Regions from separate parts of the Enterobacter sp. I4 genome, predicted to be linked through region 2. Evidence: riboswitches for the same ligand, from Rfam matches in the RefSeq annotation. Region 2 holds a riboswitch; each other region holds the start of a gene.
What was found. Region 2 has a riboswitch for thiamine pyrophosphate ahead of thiM (hydroxyethylthiazole kinase). Riboswitches for the same ligand answer to the same signal wherever they lie in the genome.
Positions count from the first base shown of each region.

Region 1 (10,696 bases), 1.4 Mb from region 2:
GTCCACCACCACGGGTACGGTAGCCTGCTCAATGACGATCTCCAGCATCGCGCGGGTTTCGAGCCCCTGGTTAGAGCCGATGGGCGCGCCCAGCGGCATCACGGCGGCGCAGCCGACCTCCTCCAGGCGCTTGCAGAGAACGGGGTCGGCGCCGCAGTAAGGCAGCACGATAAACCCCTGCTGCACCAGCTTCTCGGCGGCTTTCAGGGTTTCAATCGGGTCGGGCAGCAGCCAGCGGGCATCCGGATGAATTTCCAGCTTCAGCCAGCGGGTGCCGAGCGCCTCGCGAGCCAGCCGGGCGGCGAAAATCGCCTCCTCGGCCGTTTTCGCCCCGGAGGTGTTCGGTAAAAGCGTCACGCCAGCCTCCAGCAAGGGCGCAAGAATGGCATCGTTGTGCTGGCGCAGGTCCACGCGCTTCATGGCCAGCGTCACCAGCTGGCTGCCGCTTTCACGGATGGCTTCAACCATCAGCTGCGGAGAGGCAAACTTCCCGGTTCCGGTAAACAGATGTGAATCAAAGACCTTATCGGCAATACGTAACATCTCAGCCCCCTGCGATAACCTGAAACAGCAGGATCTGGTCGCCTTCATTGACCTGCTGGTGTTCCCACCGCTCGCGCGGCAGGATCTGTTGATTGAGCGCCAGCGCCGTTCCCGGCTTTAGCTGGCGCAGCGTGTCGAGCAGTGCGGCAACGGTGAGCCCGTCGTCGCACGTCACCGGCTCATCGTTAAGCAGAATGTGCATCGCGGCCTCCGCATACCGGGCAGCGGCTGGCGCGATGTAACGCCAGATGGCGCCAGCCGCCGGAGCGGGCATCGAACAGCCGCAGCGTGTTCCGTTCCGTCTCCATGCCGCTAAGCAGCTTGATGGCCTCCAGCGCCTGCAGCGTGCCCATCACGCCCACAACCGGGCCAAGAATACCTGCCGTGCGGCAGTTGCGTTCCGGTTCAGCCTCGTCCGGCCACAGGCAGCGGTAACAGCCCTGAGCCCACGGCGGCGTAAGCACCATTATCTGCCCGCCAAAACCGACCGCGCTGGCGGTGATCAGCGGCGTATTCCGGGCCACGCAGGCGGCGTTGATCGCCTGGCGCGTCGCCATGTTGTCGGTGCAGTCCAGCACCACGTCGGCAAGGGCAACTTCGCGCTGCAGATCTTCGCCGCTAAGCCGCGTCCGGAGCGCAACCAGCTCAATGTCCGGGTTTAGCTGGTTCAGCCGCTGGCGCGTGACGTGCGCTTTAGGCTGGCTGACGTCTTCCGTTGTGAAGAGGATTTGTCGCTGCAGGTTGCTGAGGTGCACCTCGTCGTCGTCCGCCAGCACCAGCGTGCCCACGCCCGCGCCGGCCAGATAGAGCGCGGCGGGGGCGCCTAATCCGCCCAGGCCAACAATCAGTACCCGGCTGGCGAGCAGCTTTTGCTGCCCGTCGATGGCGATATCCTCCAGCAGGATCTGGCGGCTGTAGCGCATAAAATCACGATCTCTCATCGCCAGCTCCTGCCAGTTGTAAAAGCTGCGCGGTGGCGGCCTGCCAGTCGGCCGCGTGGGTGATCGCGCTGACCACGGCGATGCTGCCGACGCCGGTTTCCAGCACGGCAGGCGCGCGCTCAAGGCCGATCCCGCCGATGGCGACGGTGGGATAATCGGCGAGGCGTTTAACGTGTGCCGCCAGCTGCGTCAAGCCCTGCGGGGCCGACGGCATCTGTTTGGTTTGCGTCGGGAAAACGTGGCCGAGGGCGATGTAGGAGGGGCGGGCCGCGAGCGCCACGTCAATCTCCATATCGTCATGAGTGGAAACGCCAAGACGCAAGCCGGCTTCGCGGATGACATGCAAATCGGTCGTCTCCAGATCCTCCTGGCCCAGATGCACGCCATAGGCCCTGTGCTTAACGGCAAGCCGCCAGTAGTCGTTGATAAACAGGCGGGCATCGTAGCGACGCCCCAGCGCAACGGCGGCGGCCACGTCAGCCTCTACCTCTTCATCGCGCTTATCCTTGATGCGCAGCTGGATTGTGCGCACGCCTGCCTCAAGCAGACGGGCAATCCACGCCACGCTGTCCACCACCGGGTAAAGCCCTAAGCGGAAGGGGACGGCGGGGAAATCGGGCTTGTACATTATGCCTCCTCTTTTTTGAGGTAGATTTCGCCGCCTTTCGCGCGGAAGGTTTCTGACATGTCCGCCATACCCACTTCAATGGTCTGCGCGGCGGCGTAGTCGCGAACCTCCTGGCTGATTTTCATTGAGCAGAATTTTGGTCCGCACATGGAGCAGAAGTGAGCCACTTTGCCGGATTCCTGCGGCAGGGTTTCGTCGTGATAGGCGCGGGCGGTGAAGGGATCGAGCGCCAGATTAAACTGGTCTTCCCAGCGGAATTCAAAGCGCGCTTTGGACATGGCGTTGTCGCGGATTTGCGCGCCCGGGTGGCCTTTCGCCAGGTCGGCGGCGTGGGCGGCGATTTTGTAGGTAATCAGCCCCTGCTTTACGTCCTCTTTGTTGGGCAGGCCGAGGTGCTCTTTCGGCGTAACGTAGCAGAGCATGGCGCAGCCGAACCAGCCGATCATCGCCGCGCCAATCCCTGAAGTGAAGTGGTCATAGCCCGGCGCAATATCGGTGGTCAGCGGCCCCAGGGTGTAGAACGGCGCTTCGTGGCAGTGCTCCAGCTCTTCGGTCATGTTGCGGCGGATCATCTGCATCGGCACGTGTCCCGGGCCTTCAATCATCACCTGCACGTCATATTCCCAGGCGATTTTGGTCAGCTCGCCCAGCGTATGCAGCTCGGCAAACTGCGCTTCGTCGTTGGCATCGCGGATGGAGCCCGGACGCAGGCCGTCGCCCAGCGAAAGCGAAACGTCATAGGCGGCGCAGATTTCGCAGATCTCGCGGAAATGTTCGTAGAGGAAGTTTTCCTGATGATGGGACAGGCACCACTTCGCCATAATCGAACCGCCGCGCGAGACGATGCCGGTCAGACGTTTCGCCGTCATCGGCACGTAGCGCAGCAGCACGCCGGCGTGGATGGTGAAGTAGTCCACGCCCTGTTCCGCCTGCTCCAGCAGCGTATCGCGGAACGCTTCCCAGGTAAGGTTTTCCGCAATGCCGTTCACTTTTTCCAGCGCCTGATAAATCGGGACGGTGCCAATCGGCACCGGGCTGTTGCGCAGGATCCACTCGCGAGTTTCGTGAATATAGCGGCCGGTGGAAAGATCCATCACCGTGTCCGCTCCCCAGCGCGTTGACCAGACCAGCTTTTCCACCTCTTCTTCGATAGAGGACGTTACCGCCGAGTTGCCGATGTTGGCGTTGACCTTCACCAGGAAGTTGCGGCCGATAATCATCGGCTCGGATTCCGGGTGGTTAATGTTGGCGGGGATTATCGCGCGGCCTGCGGCCACTTCGTCACGCACAAACTCCGGCGTGATGTTCTCCGGCAGGCGTGCGCCAAACCCTTCGCCCGGGTGCTGGTGGCGCAGGACTTCGCTGCGGATGCGCTCGCGCCCCATATTTTCGCGAATGGCGATGAACTCCATCTCCGGCGTGACGATCCCCTGGCGCGCGTAGTGCAGCTGGGTCACGCATTTGCCCGCTTTGGCGCGTTTTGGCGTCAGCAGGCCGGTGAAGCGCAGCTCGTCCAGGCCGTCGTCGGCCAGGCGCTCGTTAGTGTACGCTGAGCTGCGCACGCTCAGTTCCTCGCAGTCGTTACGCGCGTCAATCCACGGCTGTCGCAGCTTCGCCAGACCCTGCTGCACGTTGATAGCAACAGAAGGATCGCCGTACGGGCCGGAGGTGTCGTACACCGGCACGGCTTCGTTGTCTTCAAACTGCGGATTCTCTTTGCTGCCGCCGATAAGCGTCGGGCTAAGCTGGATTTCGCGCATCGGCACGCGGATATCGGCCTGCGAGCCGGAAATGTAGATGCGTTTAGAGTTCGGGAAAGCGGTGCCTTCCAGGGTGTCGATGAAGCGTTGGGCGTGTTCGCGCTGTTCGCGGCGGGTCAGTTTTGTTGTAGACATAGCTCATTCCAAAAGTGAAGGACATGGCTTGTCAGACGACGGATGAAGCAAGAGAAGATCGCCTTTGGGGCGATACAACAGCAGCATGACTCTTGTTCCCTTCGCAGGTATTAACCTGATCAGGTTCCGCGGATCCCGAATTAACGGTCTCAGCCCGTGCTTTCACACTGGGCACTCCGACAAGAAAAATCCCCCTCCACAGAGGGGCGACTGGTTGTAAATTACTCGTTAACGATTAATAACTCAAGCGGGACGCACGACGTTATCGTTGCTGCTGACAAACAGGTTGTTATCCAGCACGAGGGCAATGAGCTTGTCTTCCAGCGTGAACCGCTCTTCCAGCGCTTCGCCGAGGTCGGACAGCGCCTGCTGAAACTCAAGATAATTATCGTGATCGATAGCGTTTTCGAGCGTTGAATCGTAGTACTCCATTATCTGCTGGGTATTGGCCTCCAGCGGTGGATAGAGTTTTGTTGCGGCTAAAAACGGGCTTGTGCCTTCCATTTCGCGGATAATGCGTTCATAAATGTTGAAATGGCCGTTGGAGAGGTAGTCGACCAGGCGCTGACAAAAGTCATCCAGCGCCTTTTCATTCAGCCGCATAAAGGATTCTTTGCCAGGCTTAAGACCGACCAGATTGTAATACGCCACGAGTAGATGCTTGCGCACATGTAGCCAGCGATCCACCAGGTTGTTACTTCCTCCAACGCGCTCAGTCAGGCTTTCCAGCTGGTTTAACATGGTCGACTCCACAAGGTTTAGAATGGGATCTACTTATCCAAAATGTAACCACAATGCTAACAACATGTCAGTGAAGCGAAGGTAGTGCAATAGATATGGATCGTATTATTGAAAAATCAGATCTGGGTTGGTGGATCGTCAGCCACGAACAGAAATTATGGCTGCCCGGTGGAGAATTACCCTACGGTACGGCGGAAACGTTCGATCTTGTGGGGCAACCCGCGCTGAAGATCGGCGAGTGGCAGGGCGAATCCGTGTGGTTGATCCAACAGGCGCGCCGTCAGGATATGGGATCCGTTCGCCAGGTGCTGGATCTGGATGTTGGCCTGTTCCAGCTGGCGGGGCGCGGCGTGCAGCTGGCGGAGTTCTACCGCTCGCACAAATTCTGCGGCTACTGCGGCCACACCATGCACCCGAGCAAAACCGAGTGGGCGATGCTCTGCGGCCACTGCCGGGAACGCTACTACCCGCAAATCGCACCGTGCATCATCGTCGCCATCCGGCGTGACGATTCCATTCTGCTGGCGCAGCACACTCGTCATCGTAACGGCATTCATACCGTCCTCGCCGGCTTCGTCGAAGTGGGTGAAACGCTGGAGCAGGCGGTGGCGCGGGAGGTGATGGAGGAGAGCGGCATTAAGGTGAAAAATCTGCGCTACGTGACCTCCCAGCCGTGGCCGTTCCCGATGTCGCTGATGACGGCGTTTATGGCGGACTACGACAGCGGCGAGATTGTTATCGACCAGAAAGAGCTGCTTGAGGCGAACTGGTATCGCTACGACGATTTACCTCTGCTGCCCCCGCCGGGAACCGTGGCGCGCCGCCTGATAGAAGATACTGTGGCAATGTGTCGGGCCGAGTATGAGTAGTGTTACACTGACGGACTGACGCAATAAGGAACTGCAAAATGACCGAACTGAAGAACGATCGTTATCTGCGTGCGCTGCTGCGCCAGCCCGTTGATGTCACCCCGGTGTGGATGATGCGCCAGGCGGGACGCTATCTGCCAGAATATAAAGCCACGCGCGCGCAGGCGGGCGATTTTATGTCGCTGTGCAAAAACGCCGAGCTGGCCTGCGAAGTGACGCTCCAGCCGCTGCGCCGCTTCCCGCTCGATGCCGCCATTCTCTTTTCGGACATTCTTACCATTCCGGACGCGATGGGCCTTGGACTCTATTTTGAAACCGGCGAAGGTCCGCGCTTCACCTCTCCGATTAAAAGCAAAGCCGACGTCGATAAGCTGCCGATCCCGGATCCGGAAGGCGAGCTGGGCTACGTGATGAACGCCGTGCGCACCATTCGCCGCGAGCTGAAAGGTGAAGTGCCGCTGATTGGCTTCTCCGGTAGCCCGTGGACGCTGGCAACCTACATGGTGGAAGGCGGCAGCAGCAAAGCCTTTACCGTTATTAAAAAGATGATGTACGCCGAGCCGCAGGCGCTGCATACGCTGCTCGACAAGCTGGCGAAGAGCGTCACGCTCTATCTCAACGCGCAGATCAAAGCGGGCGCGCAGTCAGTGATGATTTTCGACACCTGGGGCGGCGTGCTGACCGGGCGTGATTATCAGCAGTTCTCGCTGTATTACATGCACAAAATCGTCGATGGCCTGCTGCGTGAAAACGAAGGCCGCCGCGTGCCGGTGACGCTGTTCACGAAAGGCGGCGGCCAGTGGCTGGAAGCGATGGCGGCAACCGGCTGCGACGCGCTGGGCCTCGACTGGACCACCGATATCGCGGATGCGCGCCGTCGCGTGGGCGACAAAGTCGCGCTTCAGGGCAACATGGATCCCTCCATGCTCTATGCTCAGCCAGCCCGCATTGAAGAGGAAGTGTCGACTATACTGTCTGGTTTCGGCCAGGGTGAAGGCCACGTCTTCAACCTCGGCCACGGCATTCATCAGGATGTGCCGCCAGAACACGCAGGCGTATTTGTGGAGGCGGTGCATCGGCTTTCAGCCCAGTATCACAGGTAAGGAGTAGGTATGGATCTCGCGTCGCTACGCGCTCAGCAAATCGAACTGGCTTCATCAGTGATCCGCGAGGATCGTCTGGATAAGGATCCCCCGCAGTACATTGGCGGGGCGGACGTCGGGTTTGAGCAGGGCGGTGAAGTCACGCGGGCGGCGATGGTGGTGCTGAAATACCCTTCGCTGGAGCTGGTGGAATACAAGGTGGCGCGTATTGCCACCACGATGCCCTACATCCCCGGCTTTCTCTCCTTCCGCGAATATCCGGCGCTGCTGGCCGCGTGGGAGCAACTCTCGCAAAAACCGGACCTGCTGTTTGTGGACGGACACGGTATTTCGCACCCGCGCCGCCTGGGCGTCGCCAGCCACTTTGGTCTGCTGGTGGATGTGCCTACCATTGGCGTGGCGAAAAAACGCCTGTGCGGCGCGTTTGAGCCGCTCTCTGCTGAACCGGGCGCGCTGGCGCCGCTTATCCATAAAGGCGAGCAGCTGGCGTGGGTCTGGCGCAGTAAGGCGCGCTGCAATCCGCTGTTTATCGCGACCGGGCACCGTGTGAGCATGGACAGCGCGCTGGCGTGGGTACAACGCTGCATGAAGGGCTACCGCTTACCGGAGCCGACGCGCTGGGCTGATGCCGTCGCTTCCTCGCGACCGGCTTTTGTTCGATGGCAGGCAATTCAGCCGTGATTCAGGTAAACTGCGGCTAATTTTCGATTCGAGACATCATCATGCTACAAAACCCGATTCATCTGCGCCTTGAGAAGCTGGAAAGCTGGCAGCACGTGACTTTTATGGCTTGCCTGTGCGAGCGCATGTATCCCAACTACGCCGCGTTCTGTAAGCAAACGGAGTTTGGCGAAGGCCAGATTTATCGTCGTATCCTGGATTTGATCTGGGAGACGCTGACGGTCAAAGACGCGAAGGTGAATTTTGACTCTCAGCTCGAAAAGCTGGAGGAGGCGATCCCGGCAGCGGATGATTACGACCTGTATGGTGTTTACCCGGCCATCGATGCCTGTGTGGCATTGAGCGAGCTAATCCACTCCCGTCTGAGCGGTGAAACCCTGGAACACGCCATTGAAGTCAGTAAGGCATCTATCACTACCGTCGCGATGCTGGAAATGACCCAGGAAGGCCGCGAAATGACCGACGATGAGCTGCGTGCTAACCCGGCGGTGGAACAAGAATGGGACATTCAGTGGGAGATTTTCCGCCTGCTGGCAGAGTGTGAAGAGCGTGATATTGAGCTGATCAAAGGGCTGCGCGCGGACCTGCGCGAGGCCGGTGAGAGCAATATTGGTATAATTTTTAACCAATGAGACAACAAAACGTGATTTAACGCCTGTTTTGTCACTCCTCGACTCTTCCCTTTCGCCCCCCGTCTGGTCTACATTTGGGGGGCGAAAAAAAGTGGCTATCGGTGCGTGTATGCAGGAGAGTGCTTTTTTGGCATTTTCGTCGCACTCGATGCTTAGCAAGCGATAAACACATTGAAAGGATAACTTATGAACAAGACTCAACTGATTGATGTAATTGCGGACAAGGCTGATCTGTCTAAAGTGCAGGCTAAAGCTGCTCTGGAATCTACCCTGGCTGCTATTACTGAGTCTCTGAAAGAAGGTGATGCTGTACAACTGGTTGGTTTCGGTACCTTCAAAGTGAACCACCGCGCTGAGCGTACTGGCCGCAACCCGCAGACCGGTAAAGAAATCAAAATCGCCGCAGCTAACGTGCCGGCATTTGTTTCTGGTAAAGCACTGAAAGACGCAGTTAAGTAAGACGCGTGGCAGTGAACAGTTTTAACGAAGGGGCGGCAACGCCCCTTTTGTCATTCTGGCGTGGCGCGCTCGCGCTGGCAGGCGTGCTGTTGCTTTCCGCCTGTAGCCACGATGCCTCACTCCCTCCGTTTACCGCCAGCGGCTACGCTGACAACCAGGGGGCGGTAAGGATCTGGCGTAAAGACTCCAGCAATGAAGTTCACCTGCTTTCCGCATTCAGCCCGTGGCATAGCGGCAATACCTCGACCGCAGAATATCGCTGGCAGGGCGAGGCGCTAACGCTGATTGAGCTGAACATCTACAGCAAGACCCCCGAACACGTGAAAGTGCGTTTCGATGACCACGGCGAGCTGAGCTTTATGCAGCATGAAGCCAGCGGTCAGAAACAGCAGCTTTCCAGCGATCAGATCGCCCTCTACCGTTACCGCGCTGAACAAATCCGCCAGACCAGCGATGCGCTGCGTCAGGGCCGCGTGGTGCTGCGCCAGGGGCGCTGGCATACCGATGGGACGGTGACCACCTGCGAAGGGCAGACGGTAAAGCCTGACCTTGAATCCTGGGCAACCGAACATATTCAGCGCCGTCAGCGGCATTCATCGATGGAAGTGAGCGTGGCGTGGCTTGAGGCGCCGGAAGGTTCACAGCTGCTGCTGGTGGCGAACGAAGATTTTTGCACCTGGCAGCCGACAGAAAAGAGTTTCTGATTTGATTTCCCTCTCCCCTGAGGGGAGAGGGTTAGGGTGAGGGGGAAATTACTCGCCCTGTTCCCGCGCAATCGCCCGATAGCCGATATCCTGACGGCTGAAGCTGCCGTTCCAGCGAATATCCGCCATCAGCGCATAGGCGCGTTTTTGTGCTTCTGCTACGGTGTGACCCAGCGCGGTGGCGCACAGCACGCGGCCACCGTTGGTCAGGACGCGATCGTCGTCAGCCAGCGTCGTACCGGCGTGGAACACCTTCGCACCGTCAATTTCCTCCAGCGGCAGGCCGTGGATCTCATCTCCGGTGTTGTAGTTGCCAGGATAACCACCCGCAGCAATCACCACGCCCAGCGATGCACGCTCGTCCCACTCTGAGGTTTTCTCGTCCAGCTTGCCGTCGCAGGCCGCCAGGCACAGATCCACCAGGTCAGATTTCATGCGCAGCATGATCGGCTGCGTTTCCGGATCGCCAAAGCGGCAGTTGAATTCGATAACCTTCGGATTGCCCTGCTTGTCGATCATCAGGCCCGCATAGAGGAAACCGGTGTAGGTATTGCCTTCTGCCGCCATCCCTTTCACGGTTGGCCAGATAATGCGATCCATGGTGCGCTGATGCACTTCATCAGTGACCACCGGAGCAGGGGAGTAGGCACCCATTCCGCCGGTATTCGGGCCGGTATCGCCATTACCCACGCGCTTGTGATCCTGGCTGGTGGCCATCGGCAGAACGTGCTCGCCGTCGACCATCACGATAAAGCTCGCCTCTTCGCCGTCGAGGAACTCTTCAATCACGATGCGGTGACCCGCATCGCCAAAGGCGTTGCCGGCCAGCATATCGTGAACGGCGGCTTCGGCTTCTTCGAGCGTCATCGCCACGATCACGCCTTTCCCGGCGGCCAGGCCGTCGGCCTTAATGACAATCGGTGCGCCTTTTTCGCGCAGGTAAGCCAGAGCGGGCTCCACCTCTGTGAAGTTCTGGTATTCCGCCGTCGGGATGTTATGGCGAGCCAGGAAATCTTTGGTAAAGGCTTTCGACCCCTCCAGTTGGGCAGCACCCTCCGTTGGGCCAAAGATTTTCAGGCCAGCGGCGCGGAAGGCGTCTACCACGCCGATCACCAGCGGCGCTTCCGGACCAACAATAGTCAGATCGATGTTTTCGCGCTGAGCAAAACTCAGCAGCGCGGGGATATCGGTGACGCCGATGGCGACGTTCTGCAGCGCGGGCTCAAGCGCGGTACCGGCGTTACCCGGTGCCACAAAGACGGTTTCAACCTGCGGGGACTGCGCCGCTTTCCACGCCAGCGCGTGCTCGCGCCCGCCGTTGCCAATCACTAATACTTTCATTTTCTGCTCCGGGAATTAATGGCGGAAGTGACGCATGTCGGTGAAGATCATCGCGATGCCGTGTTCGTCGGCGGCGGCAATCACTTCGTCGTCGCGGATTGAGCCGCCAGGCTGGATCACGCAGGTGATGCCCACCGCAGCGGCCGCATCGATGCCGTC
Region 1 covers NZ_JALBUO010000001.1:85,496-96,191, forward strand. The annotation lists gene thiG (thiazole synthase) at 1-543, opposite strand, end outside; gene thiS (sulfur carrier protein ThiS) at 545-745, opposite strand; gene thiF (thiazole biosynthesis adenylyltransferase ThiF) at 729-1,484, opposite strand; gene thiE (thiamine phosphate synthase) at 1,471-2,112, opposite strand; gene thiC (phosphomethylpyrimidine synthase ThiC) at 2,112-4,007, opposite strand; TPP riboswitch at 4,087-4,196, opposite strand; gene rsd (sigma D regulator) at 4,251-4,748, opposite strand; gene nudC (NAD(+) diphosphatase) at 4,844-5,617, shown strand; gene hemE (uroporphyrinogen decarboxylase) at 5,656-6,720, shown strand; gene nfi (deoxyribonuclease V) at 6,730-7,401, shown strand; gene MOQ06_RS00475 (YjaG family protein) at 7,443-8,033, shown strand; gene hupA (nucleoid-associated protein HU-alpha) at 8,220-8,492, shown strand; gene MOQ06_RS00485 (DUF1481 domain-containing protein) at 8,504-9,196, shown strand; gene purD (phosphoribosylamine--glycine ligase) at 9,245-10,537, opposite strand; gene purH (bifunctional phosphoribosylaminoimidazolecarboxamide formyltransferase/IMP cyclohydrolase) at 10,553-10,696, opposite strand, start outside.
Region 1: another riboswitch for thiamine pyrophosphate. It lies ahead of thiC (phosphomethylpyrimidine synthase ThiC); the one in region 2 lies ahead of thiM (hydroxyethylthiazole kinase).

Region 2 (10,696 bases):
TCGCCATCGCCGGGGCTGTGGTCATCGCCTGGGCGGTGTCGCGCGCCATCGACGGCGAAAGCTGGCAGAACATCGCCGATGCCCTGCCGGGTATCGCCCGCGCGGCCCAGGAGGCGAACACCACCACCTTCAGCGCGTCGCTCTCGGCACGCATTGAGCTGGCCCTGAAAACCGTGCGCGAAGCCAACGGTACGGAATCGGCCAGCGAGCAGGTCTATCAGCTGATTGGCGCGGGAACAAGCACGGTTGAGTCCGTTCCGGCAGCCATTGCGATGGTCGAACTGGCGGGAACCGACCCGAACCGCTGCGCGTTTTTGTGCGCCAACCTGGGCGGCGATACGGACACCATAGGTGCGATGGCAACGGCAATCTGCGGCGCGCTGCATGGCGTTCAGGCGATCGATCCCGCGCTTAAGCACGAGCTTGATGCGGTGAACCGGCTTGATTTCGGCCATTACTGCGACAAGCTGCTGCACTTCCGGGAGCAAAGGGAGGGGGTATGAGCGCTTTTGCCCACCGTCTTGAAACCCTTCATGCCACACGGCCGGTCACGGTGCTTGGTGCGGCTGTCATCGACGTGATTGCCGACGCGTACGCCCTGCCCTGGCGCGGGTGTGATATCGAACTGAAGCAGCAGGGGGTGAATATTGGCGGCTGCGCGCTAAATATCGCCATCGCCCTGAAGCGGCTCGGCATTGCCGCGCAAAACGCACTCCCCGTCGGCCACGGCGTGTGGGCAGATATTATCCGTAACGCCATGGCGAAGCAGGATCTGCACAGTGCGGTAGAAGCGGAAACGGGCGATAACGGCTGGTGTCTGGCGCTGGTGGAGCCCGACGGTGAACGCACCTTTATGTCGTTCAGCGGCGTGGAGAACCAGTGGCAGCAGGGCTGGCTGGACGGGTTAAGCGTACCAGAGAAAAGCCTGGTCTATCTGTCCGGCTACCAGCTGGCTTCACCCAGCGGCGAACTGCTGACGGCCTGGCTGGAAAACCTTCAGGATGTGACCGCCTTTATCGATTTCGGTCCGCGCATTGCGGATATTCCGGTCCCGCTGATGGCGCGGATCATGGCCCGTAAACCGATCGTATCGCTCAATCGTCAGGAGGCGGAACTCGCCGCCGAATGGCTTGGCGTGAATGCAGAAAACCTTGGCGCGCAGTGGCAACACCGGTTCGGCGCTGCGCTGATCGTGCGCCACGACAAAGACGGGGCGGTCTGGTATGACGGTGATGCTTCGGGGCACGTTCCGGCTTTTCCAGCAACCGTCGTCGATACCATCGGCGCGGGTGACAGCCATGCGGGTGGCCTGCTTGCCGGACTGGCCGCAGGCTGGTCACTGCCGGAGGCGGTGCGGCTTGGCAACGCCGTCGCCGCCTGGGTGGTCAGCCATCGCGGTGGAGACTGTGCCCCCACGCGCGAGGCATTACTCCTCGCACACAAAAACGTATAGATCGCTGCGGCAGTAGCTGATGCTGTACTCAATTGGCCGGTGCTGTTGATCGAGCGCGACTTGCCTGATAACCAGCACCGGTATTTTATCGTCCATCTTAATATGCGCCTGAAATTCGCTGTCCGGCATACAGGCGCTGACGCGTGAACGGGTGCGCTGCGGAAAGATATTCTGGCTGCGGAAGTAATCATACAGCGAGACGCCAATGTCGTCCGGGTTAGGAATTAACCCTACCGGTACCCAGGACTCCTCTATCGATACCGCATCGTCGTCCACGTAGCGGATGCGCTTAAGCAAAAACACCTCGCTCTCTGGCTCCAGAGAAAGCTGGCGGGCAATCTCTTCCGGGCACTTCACGACGCTTCTGTTGACCCACAGCGTGTTGGGCGTTTTCCCGCGCAGCACCACCTGCTGGGAAAAACCCCGCGCCTCTTTGAGGGAATATTCAAAGATATTGTTGATCTGCGTGCCGTAGCCGCGGGCGCGGGTGACGACGCCAGCCTCCTCCAGCGCCTGCATTGCTTTACGCACCGTAATACGCGATACCCCGGCGAGCTGGCTCAGATCCCGCTCGCCGGGCAAAATATTCCCGTGTGCCAGCACCCCGCTGCGCACCGCGTTTTTCACCGTTTCGGCAAATTTCAGGTACAACGGCATGTTGTCTGGCGCGGCAATGCGTTCCCTGAGTTGGGCAATTAACCGGGTATGCGCTTGTTCCATCTCTGTTTTTCTCTGGCATAAGGTTTCCTGCCAGTATACGGCTTACCACCATGCATGGAAATGGTGAACCGGACCAATACCGTGACCCACTTCCAGAGAATCCGCTTTTGCCAGCGCGCCGGAGAGCCATACCTTGGCTTCCTGCACCGCACCCGCCCAGTCATTGTGGCGCGGACGCAGCGCCGCCAGCGCCGCAGAGAGCGTGCAGCCCGTTCCGTGGGTGTTTTTGGTCTGTACCCGCGGTGCGGTGAAGCGCTGCGCGCCGTCGCGGGTGAAGAGCCAGTCCGGGCTTTCTGCGTCATCAAGATGGCCGCCCTTCATCAGCACCGCGCTACACCCCATCGCCAGCAGCGCGTTCCCCTGCTCTTTCATTTCGCGCTCGTTCCGGGCGTGTGGCGCATCCAGCAGCGCGGCGGCTTCAGGCAGGTTGGGCGTGATCAGGGCCACCTGCGGCAGCAGCTTTTTACGCAGCGTTTCGACGGCGGAGGCCGGGAGCAGCGGATCGCCGCTTTTTGCCAGCATCACGGTATCGAGCACCACGTTTTGTATCTGATAATGCCTGAGCCGTTCGGCGACCGCTTCAACGATATCGGCTTCTGCCAGCATGCCGATCTTGGTGGTATCGATGCGTACATCGCTGAATACCGAATCCAGCTGCGCGGCAACAAAATCAGGCTCAATGCGATAAACCGACTGCACGCCGCGCGTGTTTTGCGCCACCAGCGCGGTGATGACAGAGCAACCGTACGCGCCAAGAGCGGAGAAGGTTTTCAGGTCGGCCTGGATCCCTGCCCCGCCGCTTGGATCGGTACCCGCAATGGTGAGAGCATTAATACGTTTCATACCCGCTCCTCCAGCGCGTAGAGCGCGTCCAGAAAAGCAGCGGCAAAGCTTCCGGGGCCGCGGGTCTGGGATACGGCAATCGACCCCGCGCGCTTCATCCACCCGCAGGCCGCCGTCACGTTGTCGAGCCTGTCGCCCGGCAGCGAACAGCTGGCGGCAACGACCGCAGAGAGCGCGCAGCCCGTTCCCACCACGCGGGTCATCAGCGGATCGCCCCCCGTAACCGTGCGGATTCTCTGGCCGTCGGTAATGTGATCCACCTCTCCCGTCACCACCACTATGGCGCTGGTCTGGCGGGCCAGCGCCTGCGCAGCGGGCAACGCGCTCGCCGCGGTATCGGTAGTATCCACGCCGCGTCCTCCCGCGCTCATGCCGGTGAGGGCAAGTATTTCCGAGGCGTTACCGCGAATAGCCGCGGGTTTGAGAGAAAGTGCCTGGTGACAGAAGCGGGTACGGAACGTCAGGGCGCCTACCGCGACCGGATCCAGAGTCCAGGGTTTGCCTGCGGCCACCGCACTCTCTATGGCCCGGCGCATCGACTGGGCACGCGGGGCGGTAAGCGTGCCAACGTTGATTAACAGCGCGTCGGCAAGCGCGGCAAACTGTTCGGCTTCTTCAGCTTCGATCACCATCGCCGGCGATGCGCCAAGCGCCAGCAGAACGTTGGCGGTGAACGTCTGCACGACGTCGTTAGTCATACAGTGTGTGAGCGGGGAACGGGTTCGGAACTGATGTAAAACAGGTAGATCGAGCAGGTTAGTCTGCATGGTTTCGCTCCTGCCGTACGTGAAGAAGCGATGACCGGGAAGGCATCTGACTTCCCTACGCTGGCATTATCCAGATCAGGTAATACGGGTATTTCTCAGCCTTCACAAAGAAGGGCACCCCGAGTCATTTACAAAAAAAATCAAAAGCTTGCGATTAACGTCCCGTTAATCCCTGTTCTGGATCATGCCAGCGGGAAGCCAAAGACTCAACCCTAAAAATTCCTCTGTGTCCCAGCTTGTGTCTCACGTTGTGTCCCACAGATAAATGGCAGGCACAAAAAAACCGCCCATAAGGCGGCTTAAGGAAATTATTCAGTCATGATGATTTAAACCGCATACGTTTTCTTCATGCAGTCGAAGTGCTTTTGCCAATTCCAATTGAAATGCAAATGACAAGCGGGAACAGCTGATCTTGAGACCGTCAATAATGATGTGTGAATAGCCACGAATAATCTAGACACTTCCTAGTCGTTGATAATACTGGTTTTCATATTCTGCCGGTGACATCTGATTGCTCGAACCATGCCGACGCTTACTGTTATAAAACATTTCGATGTAATCAAAAATATCGCTGCGGGCTTCTTCCCACGTTCCGTAGATCTATTTCTTTATCCGCTCGCGTTTCAGTCACTGGAAAAAGCTTTCTGCAACCGCGTTATCGTGACAGTTACCGCGACGGCTCATACTCCCTTCCAGGCCGTGTGATTTCAGGAACGACTGCCACTCATAGCTTGTGTACTGACTGCCCTGGTCCGAGTGAGCCAGTACCGGTTTTTGCGGATTACGCCGCCATACAGCCATCATCATTGCGTTCAGGACAATGTCCTTTGTCATCCGGGATTGCATTGACCAGCCGATAATTTTGCGTGAGAACAGATCAACAACCACGGCAAGATACAGCCAGCCTTCGTGGATCCTGATGTAGGTGATGTCCGTTACCCAACGCTCATCCGGTGCTTCCGGGTTGAACTGTTTAATCTGTCCTGTCAGTCTCAGGTCTGCCTGATGGCGTTGTGAATGCGGCTGCTGAAGCCAGGCGTAAAACCCACTCGGATGAACATCCAGCACCCGGCAGAGCATACGAACAGGCAAGCAACTGGCGTTGTCACGGATAAAGGCGCACCTCAGTCGGACAGCTTTGCGAAGTACGCCGCGGCTTTTTTTAATATGTCCCGTTCGTCGGTAACCCGCTTCAGCTCTTTCTGGAGATGGCGGAGCTAGGCCTGAGCATCTGACTGTTCTTTATGAGTGGAAGAATCCGGACCGTACTTCGTTATCCAGGCGTAAAGGCTGCGAGTGGTGATATCGAGACGTGTTGCAACGCTGGAAAGAGAATGACCGCGATCTACAACCTGTTTGACTGCTTCAATTTTAAACTCTACGGGAAACGCTTAACGCTCATTGGCACCTCTCTTTAAGTCATCTTAAATGACTCTGAGGTGTCTGTTAAACCTGTGGCGATTCAATACTCATCCCCCGGGTACATATGCACTTTATCCACAAGTGATTATATATGGAAAAGCAACCGGATATCGGCTTCCAGTAAGTTTCGTCGGCTAAGGCCAGTTAAAGTCGAAAAGTCAAAAAACAACCTTAGCGTACAATAATTTTCGATCACCAAAGTGCCCCTAGGAAGCACGTACCTCACAAAGACTGTAAATAGTATCTCGTGATTCACGGGCTTTAGGCCATTAACTTTGTTAATTATTTCCTCTTTATTATCATATTAATTCATGTTGAATTTTTTTCATGTCTATTGGAAAAGAATTTATTTTTTCGAAATTTAGTTTTTAGTGTTACGTAAGACATACTAATCAGATGAAAAAACCGCTAGGAGTAGATGGCGGGTAACACATGCAGAAATTATCTCACCCAAAGTGTAAATTAATTGTGATTGACATGTTTCTACCGATAACGATACATTCACAGAACTACGAATAATTCAGAGAAAAAAGATCTGGATATATTCTTTAAAAATTGTATAAGCCAAGTGACAATGGCTCAAAAAAACCAAGTTAAGCCATGCTTAATTCATCATTTATTAATGATTACATATTAATGGTTCATTACTAAGTCTGTCCACATCAGGAATCAGAATATAACAAGGGAGATGCTATGAGTTATGTGGAACAATTAACTCCGCAGATGTTGGCATATTCGAAAGAGTTTGCTGATAATGGCAAAATAAATTGGCTTCCTTATGTCATGTACTTTCATCCGTATAATCATCGATCATCTGTTGTTAATACAGATAGTCGGGGCTTCAGGTATAGTAACGCCTGCGGAAAAATATATTCTGTTGGTGATTGCAGTCAACTTAATAGTTGCCGCATTATCGCTGGGAGTTCAACGGTATTCGGTATAGGAGCAAGCGCGGACTGTCATACCCTGGCGTCACGGATGAGTATAAATGATCCGCATACATCTCCATGGATTAACTTCGGGGGGCGTAGTTTTAATTCTACACAGGAAATGATTCTGTTTTCGCTTAATCGCCACCTGTTGCCTGAGATTGATGAGGTCGTTTTAATGTCTGGTTTTAACGATCTTGGGCTGGCGCGGTTACCTGCGCGTTTTCGGCAAGAACATGGTGCTTTTTTTATGGGCAACCAGTTTCATAGTGCCATGCAGAGCTTCCAGGAGACTCGTGTGTCACGATGGGTTAGTCGTAGGAAGGCAGTAGAGCATGATGATGTTCCTTCTCTCGAAGAACAGATTTCCTATGCTGTTGAACTCACGAGACGGAACCTATCAAACTGGTCAGCGCTTTGCTCAGATATGAAGGCCCCCCTAACTTTTGTGTTGCAACCTCTAGCAAACTGGGTGCGTGTCCGTGGGGCAAAAGAAGAGGAATTACTTTTTGCTGAACGTGAGAAATTGGGCGGATTTGCCCAGCACTACGGGGATATTCTTAGTCAAGAGACCTATGAAACATACCGTGACAAACTGGCTGCGGCGTGTGACGAACTGGGTATTTCTTTTATCGATCTGACATCGGCCATTCAGGATTCCATTTCGGATGATTTATGGCTTTTTGTTGATCGTATTCATTTCACAGATGAAGGGCATGACATTGTTGCCCGCATTTTGATTGAACAACTTGCGATGAAAAAGAGGAAATCATGAAGCGACTTATTCTTGCAATTAAAATGTTATTCGTACGTAAAAAGAAAAAGAAAAAAGACGATCCCTCTATTTATCCTATGTTCTGAGGCACATCGCAACATAATTGGAAGGTGTTTCGTTATTTATTTATGAGGGGCTTATGTGGCGAGCTGTTTTTGCTTACTCGGTGCGTCCGGAGATTTATCTGGACGTAGATAATATTTATAGTTTGTTTCCTGAACAAATCCCCCTGAGCGGAAATATTACATCATGTGTTTCTTCGCTCACTTTAACATTGAAACATTTAGCACTACGCTGGAAGCAATTTCATGAATTCGCAGGGCATGGCTCGTCTGTGCAAAATATTATTCTTCAGCAGACCGCTCCCCTTGCAGCAAGTATGGGAGTGGCGCTTCACGGAATGAGCGCACCGGGCGTTTTTGAGGATGCAGTGCATTTACGTCTTCTTACGTTGCTTGCCGATGATGTTGGAGTGGGAGAGGCAGAAAATTCTCGCTTTGACCGGTTCTGTTCACTCGCGCGTACCCAAGGCGTCTCGAATATGTCAGCTGGCAGCCGGGAGTTGAGTGATATTCGTGAAATTCGTGATATATGCTTTAAGTTTCCCGCCATACTTTACGCTATGAGCAGGCGCAGTGACGCTTTTGATTATGAACTTATTGGTTTCGATTTTGCTTGGAGAACCGCTGGTCTTTTGCCTGCCTGGCAATCGCTCGATGTTAATGAATCGGCGCTAATGCACCTAAACATGGGAGTCGGACGCGGTGCTGCCCTTTCTTACGGAGAGATAGTACAGCCGATTACTGAAGAGCTTTTCAACAGCCTGTGTGCTGAACAAACAGCCCGGACGAGAATAGCCTTCGGCATTGGCTTATTCGAGGCGTTGTTGCAGGAGCTGGATGATGCTGTACTTACGATTACGCGCTCGATGTGCAATCCCCGCCTCGCGATGGCTAGCCTTATTCAGGAACGAGCTCGTGAAGCTCAGGTTTATCATGCAGGATTTATTCTTGAGGGACGCCCTCTTTCAGAGTGGTTTGCTGAGGCTCGTGATAATCCCCTTCCTCTGGTTGATGCTCTTGGTTGCAGCCGCTTGGTTCGTCCAGGGGCTCCTGATCGTAGTGTTTTGATTAATGGCTTGGTGTCAGACAATGGAGCGATGTTCCGCATCTTTAGCCAGAAAGATCTTCTAACGATCCGTAACTGGATACTCAGCCTTACCGATGCTCCTAACAACGGCGAGACAATTTTACCCGCTGAAGTTTGCGTAGCCTCATTCTCTTGTGAGGTTCGTGCTGGCGATTGCTCACTTGGAGCCCAACCTGGCGACATCCGCAGCGCATATTACCTATTACAAGGGAGGGCACTTACCCCAAACTTACGTGATTTTGCCAAAAGTTATTGCCACTTCTGGCTCCAGAAAGCACAGGAATCTTTCGACAAAAATCCTCGTTCTTTCCCACATACTTGGTCTCCGGGCATACTCAGGGAATGGTTGTTAACGTCGCATGATGCACATGCTCAGAATTTTAGTACCTCACAAAACGTCGATATGCCTTCGCGTGAATCTGTCATTGCGCAGACGCTACAACTGGCACCACTCACCCTGATTGATGGGGCTTGGCTTCAAGGATTTACTGACATCTCGCTGGCCTCTAGTCGCACGGGAAGTCCTCTGTTTGAGACATTCTGGGATGAGCTCGGTAATGGTCAGTGGAGACTTAATCATCCGAAAATTTACCGAGATGTTCTCGCTGCAATGTCGATAACGTTACCTGCAACTGGCAGCCTTTCTTTTGCGCAAGATATACGGTTTGCAGATGACGCTTTTCAACTCCCGGTTTACTGGCTTTGCCTCGGTAAATTTCCGTTAACATTCCGACCGGAAATTTTAGGTATGAATCTGGCGATGGAACTGTCCGGGGTCGGCGGCACTTACCGAAACGCGCACCGTTTCCTCAAGCATTATGGACTGCCGACCACTTTTGTCGATTTACATAACACCATAGATAACGTCTCAACTGGGCATGCAGCTTGGGCCGCAGAGGCGATTGATGCATGGATGCAATACTCGCAAGATCTGATTCCCGTAGAAGCAACTTGGGCACGTATACGACTTGGTTACGAGTCTCTTGCTCCTGTTGTTAATTCACCGGAACAGCTGAATTTCTTTTCTTCACATAAGCGAGATCTGCAATTTTCGAGTGACCTTTCCCCCTTGTTACACCGTCAATTCCATTCCTTCGAGGTGGTAGAGTGAGACATTATCATTTAGGTATTTCAGCCTATTTCCATGACAGCGCAGCAGCTCTGGTGTCTGAAGGACAAATTATTGCCGCTGCGCAACAGGAAAGATTCAGTAGGAAACGCCACGACAGCAGCTTCCCAGCAGATGCCATCTGTTATTGTTTGGATGAGGCAGGTGTAGGGCTTAGTGACTTGACGTCAATTAGCTTTTATGATGCTCCAGATCTTAAGTTCGAACGTTTAATTTCCTCGTTTGCCAGCGCGGGACCGGGAGGTCTTGCCGCTTTTCAGCGGGTCTTTCCAGAATGGATTCGTTGGAAGGCGCGGCCAGAAAAACAGATCATGTCTTCGCTATTGAAACTTAATCGCGGGCACCCCAAGGTAAATATCATTTACGGTACGCATCATCGCTCTCATGCGGCGTCTGCGTTTTATCCTTCTCCCTATAATCGTGCAGCTGTGCTGTGTATCGATGGTGTAGGCGAATGGCAAACGACCACTATCTGGCACGGAGAGGGTTCTGACCTCACGCTGAAAAATGCAATCTCCTATCCACATTCACTCGGACTGCTTTATTCAGCATTTACCGAGTTCTGCGGTTTCAAAGTCGATTCAGGTGAATACAAGCTTATGGGGCTTGCCCCTTATGGCGAACCGATTTACGCACAAAAAATTCTCGATGAGCTTATTACGCTTCGTTGCGACGGATCATTCTCCCTTAATATGAACTATTTCACATTCCTTCAGGGACAGAACATGGTGGGTGAAAAATTTGAATCCTTGTTTGGTCGTTCCAAACGTCAACCAGAAAGTGTAATCACGCAAGACGATTGTGATTTTGCTGCCTCAATTCAGAAGGTTGCAGAAGAGGTGGTATTAGGCCTGGCGAGAGCAGCGAAGCAGTTGACGGGAGAGGACCGTCTCTGTCTCGCTGGCGGCGTTGCCTTGAACTGTGTGGCGAACGGCTGTCTTTCACGGGCGAGGATCTTCGATGAGATTTGGATCCAGCCAGCGGCGGGTGATGCCGGGTGTGCGCTTGGTATTGCGTTGGAGCAGGATGCTAAATGTCAACAAAAACGAATGAAGCCAGCTTCTGGTCACCGAGATGCAATGCAGGGGGCTTACCTGGGACCGGCATTCAGTGACGAGAGGGTGATGAATTATCTGAATGAACAAGATATTCCCCATCAGCTGTTATCAGAGGAAGAAATGCTGAGTTTTACAGCAGAAGCGCTGGCATCTGGCAAGGTTGTGGGCTGGTTCCAAGGAAAAATGGAATTTGGGCCAAGGGCGCTGGGCGCGCGTTCTATTCTAGGCGATCCACGTAACATTGAAATGCAAAAAACCATGAATCTCAAAATAAAGTTTCGCGAGTCGTTCCGACCTTTTGCTCCTATGGTGCTTGCTGAACGTGCATCGGAATTCTTCGATATCCGTCAGGAAAGCCCCTATATGTTGGTGGTTTCAGAGGTGCGTAAAAAGTGGCTTAAACCTGTTGAAAACCGTCATCTTGGCTCAATCAATGATGTTCGCTCGACGA
Region 2 covers NZ_JALBUO010000001.1:1,447,423-1,458,118, reverse strand. The annotation lists gene MOQ06_RS06975 (ADP-ribosylglycohydrolase family protein) at 1-503, shown strand, start outside; gene MOQ06_RS06970 (PfkB family carbohydrate kinase) at 500-1,453, shown strand; gene MOQ06_RS06965 (GntR family transcriptional regulator) at 1,427-2,173, opposite strand; gene thiD (bifunctional hydroxymethylpyrimidine kinase/phosphomethylpyrimidine kinase) at 2,216-3,016, opposite strand; gene thiM (hydroxyethylthiazole kinase) at 3,013-3,783, opposite strand; TPP riboswitch at 3,819-3,915, opposite strand; partial or broken gene MOQ06_RS06950 (IS3 family transposase) at 4,237-5,153, opposite strand; gene MOQ06_RS06945 (GDSL-type esterase/lipase family protein) at 5,899-6,909, shown strand; gene MOQ06_RS06940 (iron-containing redox enzyme family protein) at 7,013-9,169, shown strand; gene MOQ06_RS22550 (carbamoyltransferase) at 9,166-10,696, shown strand, end outside.

Region 3 (10,696 bases), on a different contig from region 2:
GCTGCGCGCGCACAAGCGCCCGGTTCGCCAGCCGGGTAAAACCTTCGCCACGATGGACCACAACGTCTCCACTCAGACCAAAGACATCAACGCGTCCGGCGAAATGGCGCGCATCCAGATGCAGGAACTGATCAAGAACTGCAACGAGTTTGGCGTTGAGCTGTACGATTTAAACCACCCGTATCAGGGCATCGTCCACGTTATGGGCCCTGAGCAGGGCATTACCCTGCCGGGCATGACCATCGTCTGCGGCGACTCTCATACCGCGACGCACGGCGCGTTTGGTGCCCTGGCGTTCGGGATTGGTACCTCTGAAGTTGAACACGTTCTGGCGACGCAGACCCTGAAACAGGGCCGCGCCAAAACCATGAAGATTGAAGTGAAGGGCAAGGCCGCGCCGGGCATCACCGCGAAAGATATCGTGCTGGCGATTATCGGCAAAACCGGCAGCGCAGGCGGCACCGGGCACGTTGTGGAATTTTGCGGTGACGCTATCCGGGCGCTGAGCATGGAGGGTCGTATGACCCTGTGCAACATGGCCATTGAAATGGGCGCCAAAGCGGGCCTGGTTGCGCCAGATGAAACCACCTTCAGCTACGTGAAGGGTCGTTTGCATGCCCCTAAAGATCGAGATTTTGTGGATGCCGTTGAGTACTGGAAAACCCTGAAAACGGACGACGGTGCCACCTTCGATACCGTGGTGACGCTGCAGGCGGAAGACATCGCGCCGCAGGTAACCTGGGGCACTAACCCGGGACAGGTGATCTCCGTCAACGACAGCATTCCCGATCCGGCGTCCTTCGCCGATCCGGTCGAACGCGCCAGTGCGGAAAAAGCGCTGGCCTATATGGGGCTTAAGCCAGGCGTGCCGCTGACCGACGTAAACATTGATAAAGTGTTCATCGGTTCCTGCACCAACTCCCGTATCGAAGATTTACGCGCGGCGGCAGAGATTGCCAAAGGTCGCAAAGTGGCCCCGGGCGTGCAGGCGCTGGTAGTGCCGGGTTCCGGCCCGGTGAAAGCTCAGGCGGAAGCGGAAGGCCTGGATAAGATCTTTATTGAAGCGGGCTTCGAGTGGCGCTTGCCGGGCTGCTCCATGTGTCTGGCGATGAACAACGACCGACTGAATCCGGGCGAGCGCTGCGCTTCTACCAGCAACCGTAACTTTGAAGGCCGCCAGGGCCGCGGTGGGCGTACCCATCTGGTCAGCCCGGCTATGGCCGCCGCTGCGGCTGTCACCGGCCATTTCGCCGATATTCGCAGCCTGAAATAAGGAGACAATCATGGCAGAGAAATTTACCCAACATACGGGCCGGGTTGTCCCACTGGACGCCGCAAACGTCGATACTGACGCCATCATTCCTAAACAGTTTTTGCAGAAAGTGACCCGCACGGGCTTTGGTGCGCACCTGTTCAACGACTGGCGTTTTCTCGACGATAAGGGCGAAGTGCCCAACCCCGAGTTCGTCCTGAACTTCCCGGAATACGAAGGCGCATCCATTCTGCTGGCGCGGGAAAACTTTGGCTGCGGTTCATCCCGTGAGCATGCGCCATGGGCACTGACCGACTACGGCTTTAAGGTGGTAATCGCCCCGAGCTTTGCGGATATCTTCTACGGCAACAGCTTCAACAACCAGCTGCTGCCGGTGACGCTGAGCGACGAACAGGTGGATGAGCTGTTTGCGCTGGTGCAGGCGAATCCGGGCATGGCGTTTGAAGTGGATCTGGAAGCTGAAGTGGTAAAAGCAGGTGAAAAGACCTACAGCTTCAGCATCGACGCTTTCCGTCGCCACTGCATGCTGAACGGTCTGGACAGCATTGGCCTGACGCTGCAGCACGAAGACGCTATCTCCGCCTACGAGAAGCAACAGCCTGCGTTTATGGGCTAAAGGCAATGGCCCGCAGCATGCGGGCCATTGATAAGGGTGCGTTGAGGCGTAACCACGCTGGAGAGGCGAGGAAAATCCCCGCCAATACCGCTAACGTTTTGCTTCGTAAGCCAACACTGCCGCCAGCTCCGTTTTCTCCTGTCTGAAATGCAGCTCACACAGCGAGTCGCGTACCATCCAGGTGAAGATCAACAGCGTTGAACAGATCAGAAACAAACCTAACAGCAGAGTACGTTTTGGCATTCCAGCCTCCTTATTGCTTTTCGGCAATGAAGAGACTAACCTCGCAATGATGGTTGTGAAGTTGGTCTCCCCATCAGTTTTTTTGATGTGGGACTCTCCACTGTTTGCCTCTTGCGAAAGCCTGAGGCAAACAGCCTCAAGCACCCGCCACGCACTCTATGCTCCTTAGCCGCACCTGTCAGAAAGTCATTTCATTTCGTGAAGCAGCCTTCCAGAATCAGACGTCTTTAACCCTGCACGTCAGGGCCAGCGTGACGACGGATATCGCCGCAATCATCCAGTAAACCGAGGCGTGGCCATAGCTTTGCGCCAGCGCGCCCTGAATCACACCCGCAAGAATGACGCCCGTCGAGATGCTGTTGGTAAAAAGCGTGGTCGCAGAGCCCGCACGGCCGGGCATTAAATCCTGGAACCAGAGCATGCCGATCCCGGCGACAATCCCGATGAAAACGGCGTTAAACAGCTGAAGCGCCAGTAACGCCTCACGGGAATGGAAAAGGAGTAGCCCCGCGTAGAACAGCACGCCGGCCGCCACGGCGACAATCATCATCCGGCGCTTTCCGAAACGCTTAACGTAATACCCCGCCAGAATCATCGCCGGGATTTCCAGCCCGGCGGCGGTCCCCATTAAGATCCCGGCGAGCTTGTCCGGCAGGCCCAGATCGCTGCTGATCCACAGCGGCATATCGATGATATACATGGTGTTGCAGGTCCACATCAGCGTGGAAGCAATAAACAGCATGCGGACGTTTTTATCCTGCCAGCCGCTCACCTGGGTTAACGGTTTATCCGTCGTTTGCTCAACCCGGGCAACAGACGGCAGCGCAAAAGCAATCAGCGCCAGGCTAACGGCAAAAATCCCCGCCGCGATGGAAAACATGGCGGTGAAGCCATAGTTCAGGGCCAGCATGAACGCCAGCGGCGGGCCGATAACCCAGGCGAGGGAGAGCTGGGCACGCATCACCGAGCTGAACATCACCACTTCACGCGCCGAGTTATCGGCATATTCCCGGGCCAGCGCGAACAGCTGCGGCATGGCGGTGTTGGCCAGCGAGGCAAGCAGTACGCCACAGGTGATTAGCGTCAGGTAGTGGCGGTTGAAGGCAAAAAGCAGCGCGTTGCCCACGGCCATGGCGCAGCAAAAGAGGATTAATTTGCGGCGATCGCCCCGGCTGTCGGATCGTTTCGCCAGCCACAGGCTGACCAGGATCCCGGCGATAGCGTTGACGGTATAAAACAGGCCGACCCAAAACGGCTGCGCCCCCACCTCGCGGCTGAGAAACAGGCTCAGCGTCGGTGCCTGAAGCGCGCCGGCTACGCCCATCATGAAGGCCACCAGCATAAAAGCGGCATACACGCCGTTCAGGCGTCGCCCCATCGTCATCAACCAGAGCATGCGCAAATCCTTATGAAAGCGAATCGAAATTGGGTGAAATAGTAAACGAAAAAAGCCAGCAAAAACATTTTGCTGGCGGGTGATTAGCACCAATACTCAGTCACACATGATCGAGGCGAGTTAGCGAGAAGAGGTCGGTTTCGTAACGTCCCACTGCATCAGATCTTCCAGTATTCTCAGCCGCTGCTCTGCGCACTGGCGGGCCAGCCAGGACACTCCTTTTGTCGCTGAAAAATAGTGCTGATAAAACTGACGTGCGGTAGACCTCTTCATAATTTACCTCCTCGCTTCATCGGGAAGAATTATTGGCTTAATATAGGGATTAATAAATTGCTGATTTTTTGTCAGGAGTTCCTCTTTTATGCCGTCTGGTCGTCTGCAACAACAATTTATCCGCCTGTGGCAGTGCTGCGAGGGGCAATCGCAGGAGACCACGCTGAACGAGCTGGCAGAACTCCTCAACTGCTCTCGCCGCCACATGCGTACGCTGCTTAATACCATGCAGCAGCAGGGCTGGCTTAACTGGGAGGCCGAGGCCGGTCGCGGCAAGCGTTCACGCCTTACCTTCCTCTATACCGGGCTGGCGCTGCAGCAACAGCGGGCGGAGGATCTGCTGGAGCAGGACCGCATCGATCAGCTGGTACAGCTGGTGGGCGACAAGGCCGCCGTGCGCCAGATGCTGGTCTCGCATCTTGGGCGCAGCTTTCGCCAGGGGCGCCATATTCTGCGGGTGCTCTACTACCGTCCGATGAAAAATCTGCTGCCCGGCACGGCGCTGCGCCGCTCTGAAACCCACATGGCCCGGCAGATATTCAGCGGCCTGACGAAAATAAATGAGGAAAATGGGGAACTGGAAGCGGATATTGCCCACCACTGGCAACAGCTGTCCCCGCTGCACTGGCGCTTCTTTTTACGCCCCGGGATCCACTTCCACCACGGACGCGAGCTGGAGATGCGGGACGTCATCGGCTCCCTGGAGCGGGCCCGCACGCTCCCGCTCTATTCGCATATCGCGCGGATCCACTCCCCGACGGCCTGGACGCTGGACATTGAGCTGTCGCAGCCGGACAAATGGCTTCCGTGGCTGCTGGGCTATGTGCCCTCGATGATCCTGCCCGGCGAGTGGGGATCGCTCAACAATTTTGCCAGCCTGCCGATCGGTACGGGCCCCTACTCCGTTTCGCGCAATAACAATAATCAGCTCAAGATCCGCGCCTTTGATGACTATTTTGGCTATCGGGCGCTGATTGACGAAGTTAACGTCTGGGTATTACCGGATCTCAACGAGGAGCTGAGCGCAGGCCTGACGCTGGAAGGGCCAACAACAAGCGAAAAGGCTTTCGAAAGTCGCCTGGAAGAGGGGTGTTATTACCTGCTCTTTGATAGCCGCAGCCATCGCGGCGCAAACCACGACGTTCGCAAGTGGATCAGCCATATTCTCGCCCCTGCTAACCTGATTTATCACGCAGAGGAGCAATACCAGACGTGGTGGTTCCCGGCCTATGGCCTGCTCCCGCGCTGGCACCATGCTCAGCCGGTACGCAGTGAAAAACCTGCCGGGCTTGAGACCATCACCCTCAGCTACTACCGCGATCACATTGAGCACCGGTTTATCGCAAGGATCATGAGTAAGCTGCTGGCGGCCGAGGGCGTGACGCTGGCGATACAGGAAGTGGACTATGATGAATGGCACCGCGGTGACGTCGTCAGCGATATCTGGCTCAACAGCGCAAACTTCACGCTGCCGCTTGATTTCTCACTCTTTTCTCACCTGTATGAAGTGCCGCTCATTCAGCACTGCATCAACCGGGACTGGCAGCAGGACGCCGCGCGGTGGCGGGCAGGAGAAATGGATCTGGCCGCCTGGTGTCAGGAGCTGTTGGCCAGGCAGACGATCGTACCGCTGATCCACCACTGGCTGCTGATCCAGGGGCAGCGCAGCATGCGCGGCCTGCGGATGAATACCCTGGGCTGGTTTGATTTTAAATCCGCCTGGTTTGCGCCGCCGGAGCCATAACGCTTTCGTAATATTCACCAAATCATTACAATAGCGCCGTTCTCAACGGGGTGCTGCATCACTGATGTGCGCTGAGATAATACCCGTCGAACCTGATCCGGATAACGCCGGCGAAGGGATTTGAGGCTGTCTCTCAAAATCCTTTGCCACTCAACCCTGAGGTGCAAAGTGTTAAAAAACGTTCTTCCTCTGCTGGCGCTGTTTGCGCTGCCTGTTTTTGCCAAGCCCGTGCTCACGGTTTACACCTATGACTCTTTCTCCGCCGACTGGGGCCCCGGCCCGGCGGTAAAAAAAGCCTTTGAGGCCGACTGCGGCTGCGAGCTGAAGTTCGTGGCGCTGGAAGATGGCGTGTCGCTGCTTAACCGTCTGCGCATGGAAGGGAAAAACAGCAAAGCCGACGTGGTGCTCGGGCTGGATAACAACCTGCTGGAAGCCGCCACGCAAACCCGATTGTTTGCTAAAAGCGGCGTTGCGGCAGAGGCCGTTAAGGTGCCTGGCGGCTGGAAAAACGAGACTTTCGTTCCCTTTGATTACGGGTACTTTGCTTTCGTCTACGACAAAAACAAGCTGAAAAACCCGCCGAAAAGCCTGAAAGAGCTGGTCGAAAGCGACCAGAAATGGCGCGTGATTTATGAAGATCCGCGAACCAGCACCCCGGGCCTTGGCCTGCTGCTGTGGATGCAAAAGGTCTATGGGGATAAAACGGCGGAAGCGTGGCAGAAACTGGCCGCCAAAACCGTGACAGTCACCAAAGGCTGGAGCGAGGCCTACGGCCTGTTCCTGAAAGGGGAAAGCGATCTTGTACTGAGCTACACCACCTCCCCGGCCTACCACATTATTGCCGAGAAGAAAGACAATTACGCTGCCGCGAACTTTGCTGAAGGGCATTATCTGCAGGTGGAAGTGGCGGCGCGCACCGCCGCCAGCAAACAGCCGGAGCTGGCCGAAAAATTCCTGAAATTTATGGTCTCACCGGCATTCCAGAACGCCATTCCGACAGGCAACTGGATGTACCCGGTGACTGACGTTGCGCTGCCGGCGGGCTTTGAGAAGCTGAGCAAACCGCAAACCTCGCTGGAGTTTACGCCGCAGCAGGTTGCTGCCCAGCGCGCCGCATGGATAAGTGAATGGCAACGCGCCGTCAGCCGCTGATCCCCGGCTGGTTACTCCCGGGGCTGCTCGCCGCCATGCTGATGGTGGCGGTCAGCCTGGGCGCATTCCTTGCGCTGTGGTTTAACGCGCCGGAGAGCGATCTGCTCGCGCTCTGGCACGACGGCTATCTCTGGCACGTTATCCGCTTCTCCTTCTGGCAGGCGTTTCTCTCCGCGCTGCTGTCGACGATCCCGGCAATTTTTCTCGCGCGCGCCCTGTATCGACGGCGTTTTCCCGGCAGGCAGGCCCTGCTGCGCCTGTGCGCCATGACGCTGATCCTCCCCGTGCTGGTCGCGGTGTTTGGCATCCTGAGCGTATACGGCAGGCAGGGCTGGCTGGCATCCCTGTTCAGCCTGCTTGGCCTGGAGTGGACCTTCTCTCCCTACGGGCTGCAGGGCATTCTGCTGGCGCACGTTTTCTTCAACATGCCGATGGCAACGCGCCTCTTTTTGCAGGCCCTGGAAAACATTCCCGGCGAGCAGCGCCAGATTGCCGCCCAGCTCGGCATGCGCGGCTGGTCGTTCTTCCGCTTTGTCGAATGGCCCTGGCTGCGACGCCAGATTGCCCCGGTTGCCGCGCTAATCTTTATGCTCTGCTTCGCCAGCTTTGCGACCGTGCTCTCTCTCGGCGGCGGGCCGCAGGCCACCACGATTGAGCTGGCTATCTATCAGGCGTTAAGTTACGACTACGATCCTGGCCGCGCCGCGCTGCTGGCCCTCGTACAGATGATTTGCTGTCTGGCGCTGGTGTTATTGAGCCAGCGTCTGAGCAAAGCGATCCCCGCAGGAAGCAATAATATTACCGGCTGGCGCGATCCGCAGGACAGCCTGCACAGCCGCATCACGGATGTGATGCTGATCGCACTGGCCCTCCTGCTTCTGCTCCCGCCGCTGCTGGCCGTCATCTTTGATGGGCTGAATAGCAATGTGCTTTCGGTATTGCAACAGCCTGTCCTGTGGCAGGCTACGTGGACCTCGTTGCGCATCGCGCTGGCAGCCGGGCTGGTCTGCGTGCTCCTGACCATGATGCTGCTCTGGAGCAGCCGCGAGCTTTACGCGCGCCATGCCCGCAAGGCCGGACACGCGCTGGAGCTGACGGGCATGCTGATTCTGGCAATGCCCGGCATCGTGCTGGCGACCGGTTTCTTTTTACTGTTTAACAGCACCATCGGCCTGCCGGAAAGCGCCGACGGGATCGTTATCTTTACCAACGCCCTCATGGCTATCCCGTATGCGCTTAAGGTGCTGGAAAACCCGATGCGGGATGTGAACAGCCGGTATAGCGTCCTGTGTCAGTCCCTTGGGATAGCGGGCTGGCGGCGTTTGAAGGTGGTCGAGCTACGCGCCCTGAAGCGCCCGCTCGCCCAGGCGCTGGCCTTCGCCTGCGTGCTGTCGATTGGCGATTTTGGCGTAGTGGCCCTCTTTGGCAACGAAGATTTCCGCACGCTGCCGTTCTGGCTTTATCAGCAAATTGGCTCTTACCGCAGCCAGGACGGTGCCGTCACGGCGCTGCTGCTGCTGATCCTGTGCTTTGCCTTATTTACCGTTATCGAAAAACTTCCGGGGCGTGATGCTAAAACTGACTGATGTAACCTGGCTTTACGAGCACCTGCCTATGCGCTTTACCCTCTCCGTTCGCCAGGGTGAGCGAATTGCGGTGCTTGGCCCAAGCGGTGCCGGAAAAAGTACCCTGCTCAATTTAATTGCCGGTTTCTTGCAGCCTGCCAGCGGATCGATAGCAATCGATAATCGTGATTTTACCCACGCCCCTCCGGCTAAACGTCCGGTGTCGATGCTGTTTCAGGAAAACAACCTGTTCAATCACCTCACGGTGTGGCAGAACATCGCGCTGGGGATGGATCCGGGGCTGAAGCTCAATACCGCGCAGCGGCAGAAGCTGGGAGCAATCGCTGAACAAATGGGCCTGTCCACGCTTGTCGACAGGCTGCCCGGCGAACTCTCCGGCGGCCAGCGCCAGCGGGTGGCGCTGGCGCGTTGCCTGGTGCGCGAACGGCCGCTGCTGCTGCTAGACGAACCTTTCTCTGCGCTCGACCCGGCCCTGCGCCAGGAGATGCTCTCGCTGGTGGAGGAGGTTTGCCAGCGCCAGCAGATCGCGATGCTGATGGTCTCGCACAGCATTGAGGATGCCGCGCGCATCGCGCCGCGATCGGTGGTGATCGCGGAGGGGCGCATACTCTGGGATGGCAAAACGGAAGAGCTTCTTAGCGGGAAGGCAGGGGCGTCTTCACTGCTGGGCATTTCTGCGCTCTGATACCCTCTCCCCGTGGGAGAGGGAAAACACGCTAACGGCTCACCACCTTCAACAGGATCTCGCCGTACACCGGCATCAGCGGATGGCGAATCAATGCTACCAGCGCCACCACCACAACGCCCAGCGTCAGCGGGGCCAGCCACATCAGGCGAGCGCGCGGGAGATAGCGCGTCAGGCGATCGACGCTGGCTTTTGCGCTGCGCCACAGCCGCCAGCAGAGCCAGGCCGCCAGCCAGAGCAGCACCGCCGTTGCCAGCAGCAGCCACTTAAACTCACCGCTTTGCATACCGTCAGGAATATCAATGGCCGCGCCCGCGAGGATCCCCGGCAGGAAGTAGAACGGCGGCCAGAAGACGCAGCCGATGATGTTCGGCACCACGAATTTCGCGACGGGCAGATCCAGCATGCCGGCAACCATCGGCACCAGCGGACGCGTTGGCCCGACAAAACGCCCCACGAGGATAGTAAACATGCTGTGCTGGTGCAGGGCGTGCTCGGTCTTATCCAGCAGCGCTTTGTGTTTTTTCAAAAACGACCAGCGGTGGAGCGGCTTCTTAAAGCGCCAGCCCAGCCAGAAGGAGATCCAGTCCCCCAGAAAACAGCCGATCGTACCGGCCAGCCACGCCTGCCAGAAATTGACCTCACCGCTGCCAATCAGCGCTCCAAGCCCCGCCATCAGTACGGTGCCGGGCAGGATCAGCCCGACCAGCGCCAGCGATTCGAGAAACGCCACCAGAGTTACCGCGATGAGCGAATACATAACGGACTGGGTAATAAAATGTTCCAGCAATGCCTGCATAACTATTCCGGTCAGAAAACGAATCAGCGATTCTGCTTAGCGCCCTGCACCGCGTCAAGGCAACAATTGTCTGAATAGTTTACAGGGTGCTTTCTGAGTTCACCTGTATGTTTAGCTTTTTTTACCGATTATTCACATCCAGCGCGAAATTCACTGGGGCTGGCGCCGGTGCATTTTTTAAACACGCGGGAAAAATAGAGCTGATCTTCAAAGCCCACGTTGCGCCCAACGGTAGCAATCGGCATTCGGGTTGTGCTGAGCAGCAGTTTCGCCTGGCTGATGCGCTGATCCTCACGCCAGCTCAGCACGCTGACGCCAAGCTGCTGGCGAAACAGATGCGACAGGCGTGACGGCGACAGGCAGACGTGCTGGGCGACGCTGGCGATATCAAACTGGCTGTCGGCCAGGTGGTCGCTGATGTACTGACAGGCGTCACGCACGCGGTTGTCCAGCGGCGGGTTAAGCGACTCGTTGATGGCCTCCATGCGCCGCAGCAGCACCTGCTCCAGCAGGTTAATGGCCAGCAGTTCGGCATAGCGCCCGCCCGCCTGCCCCGCCTCTATAATCTGCGCGAAAAGTTCACGGAACTGTGCCAGATGCGCTTCATCCGGACGATAAAAGCCGGTATGGGCGAAAATGGCCGGCCACGACAGCCACTCCTGCCAGTAGGCGCGCGGACGGAAATAGACCCACTGGTGATACCACTCTTTGGCGTCCGGGTGTCGGCCGTAGTGGTGGATCTCCCCAGGCGGGAACAGCAGCATATCGCCGGGACGGCAGACGAATTGCCGATCGCCGTTTTTGATCACCCCCTCCCCGCGTACGGTAAGGTTCAAAATATACCCTTTCATGCCGAGCGGTCGATCGACGTAAAAATCGAGATAACCCTCGGCCTCAATTGGCGTCAGCCCCGCCACCAGATGGGCGTT
Region 3 covers NZ_JALBUO010000002.1:397,738-408,433, forward strand. The annotation lists gene leuC (3-isopropylmalate dehydratase large subunit) at 1-1,273, shown strand, start outside; gene leuD (3-isopropylmalate dehydratase small subunit) at 1,284-1,889, shown strand; gene MOQ06_RS14190 (Hok/Gef family protein) at 1,980-2,132, opposite strand; gene MOQ06_RS14195 (sugar efflux transporter) at 2,350-3,528, opposite strand; gene sgrT (glucose uptake inhibitor SgrT) at 3,649-3,801, opposite strand; gene sgrR (HTH-type transcriptional regulator SgrR) at 3,890-5,545, shown strand; TPP riboswitch at 5,582-5,682, shown strand; gene thiB (thiamine ABC transporter substrate binding subunit) at 5,714-6,697, shown strand; gene thiP (thiamine/thiamine pyrophosphate ABC transporter permease ThiP) at 6,673-8,283, shown strand; gene thiQ (thiamine ABC transporter ATP-binding protein ThiQ) at 8,267-8,968, shown strand; gene MOQ06_RS14225 (DedA family protein) at 9,000-9,767, opposite strand; gene araC (arabinose operon transcriptional regulator AraC) at 9,896-10,696, opposite strand, start outside.
Region 3: another riboswitch for thiamine pyrophosphate. It lies ahead of thiB (thiamine ABC transporter substrate binding subunit); the one in region 2 lies ahead of thiM (hydroxyethylthiazole kinase).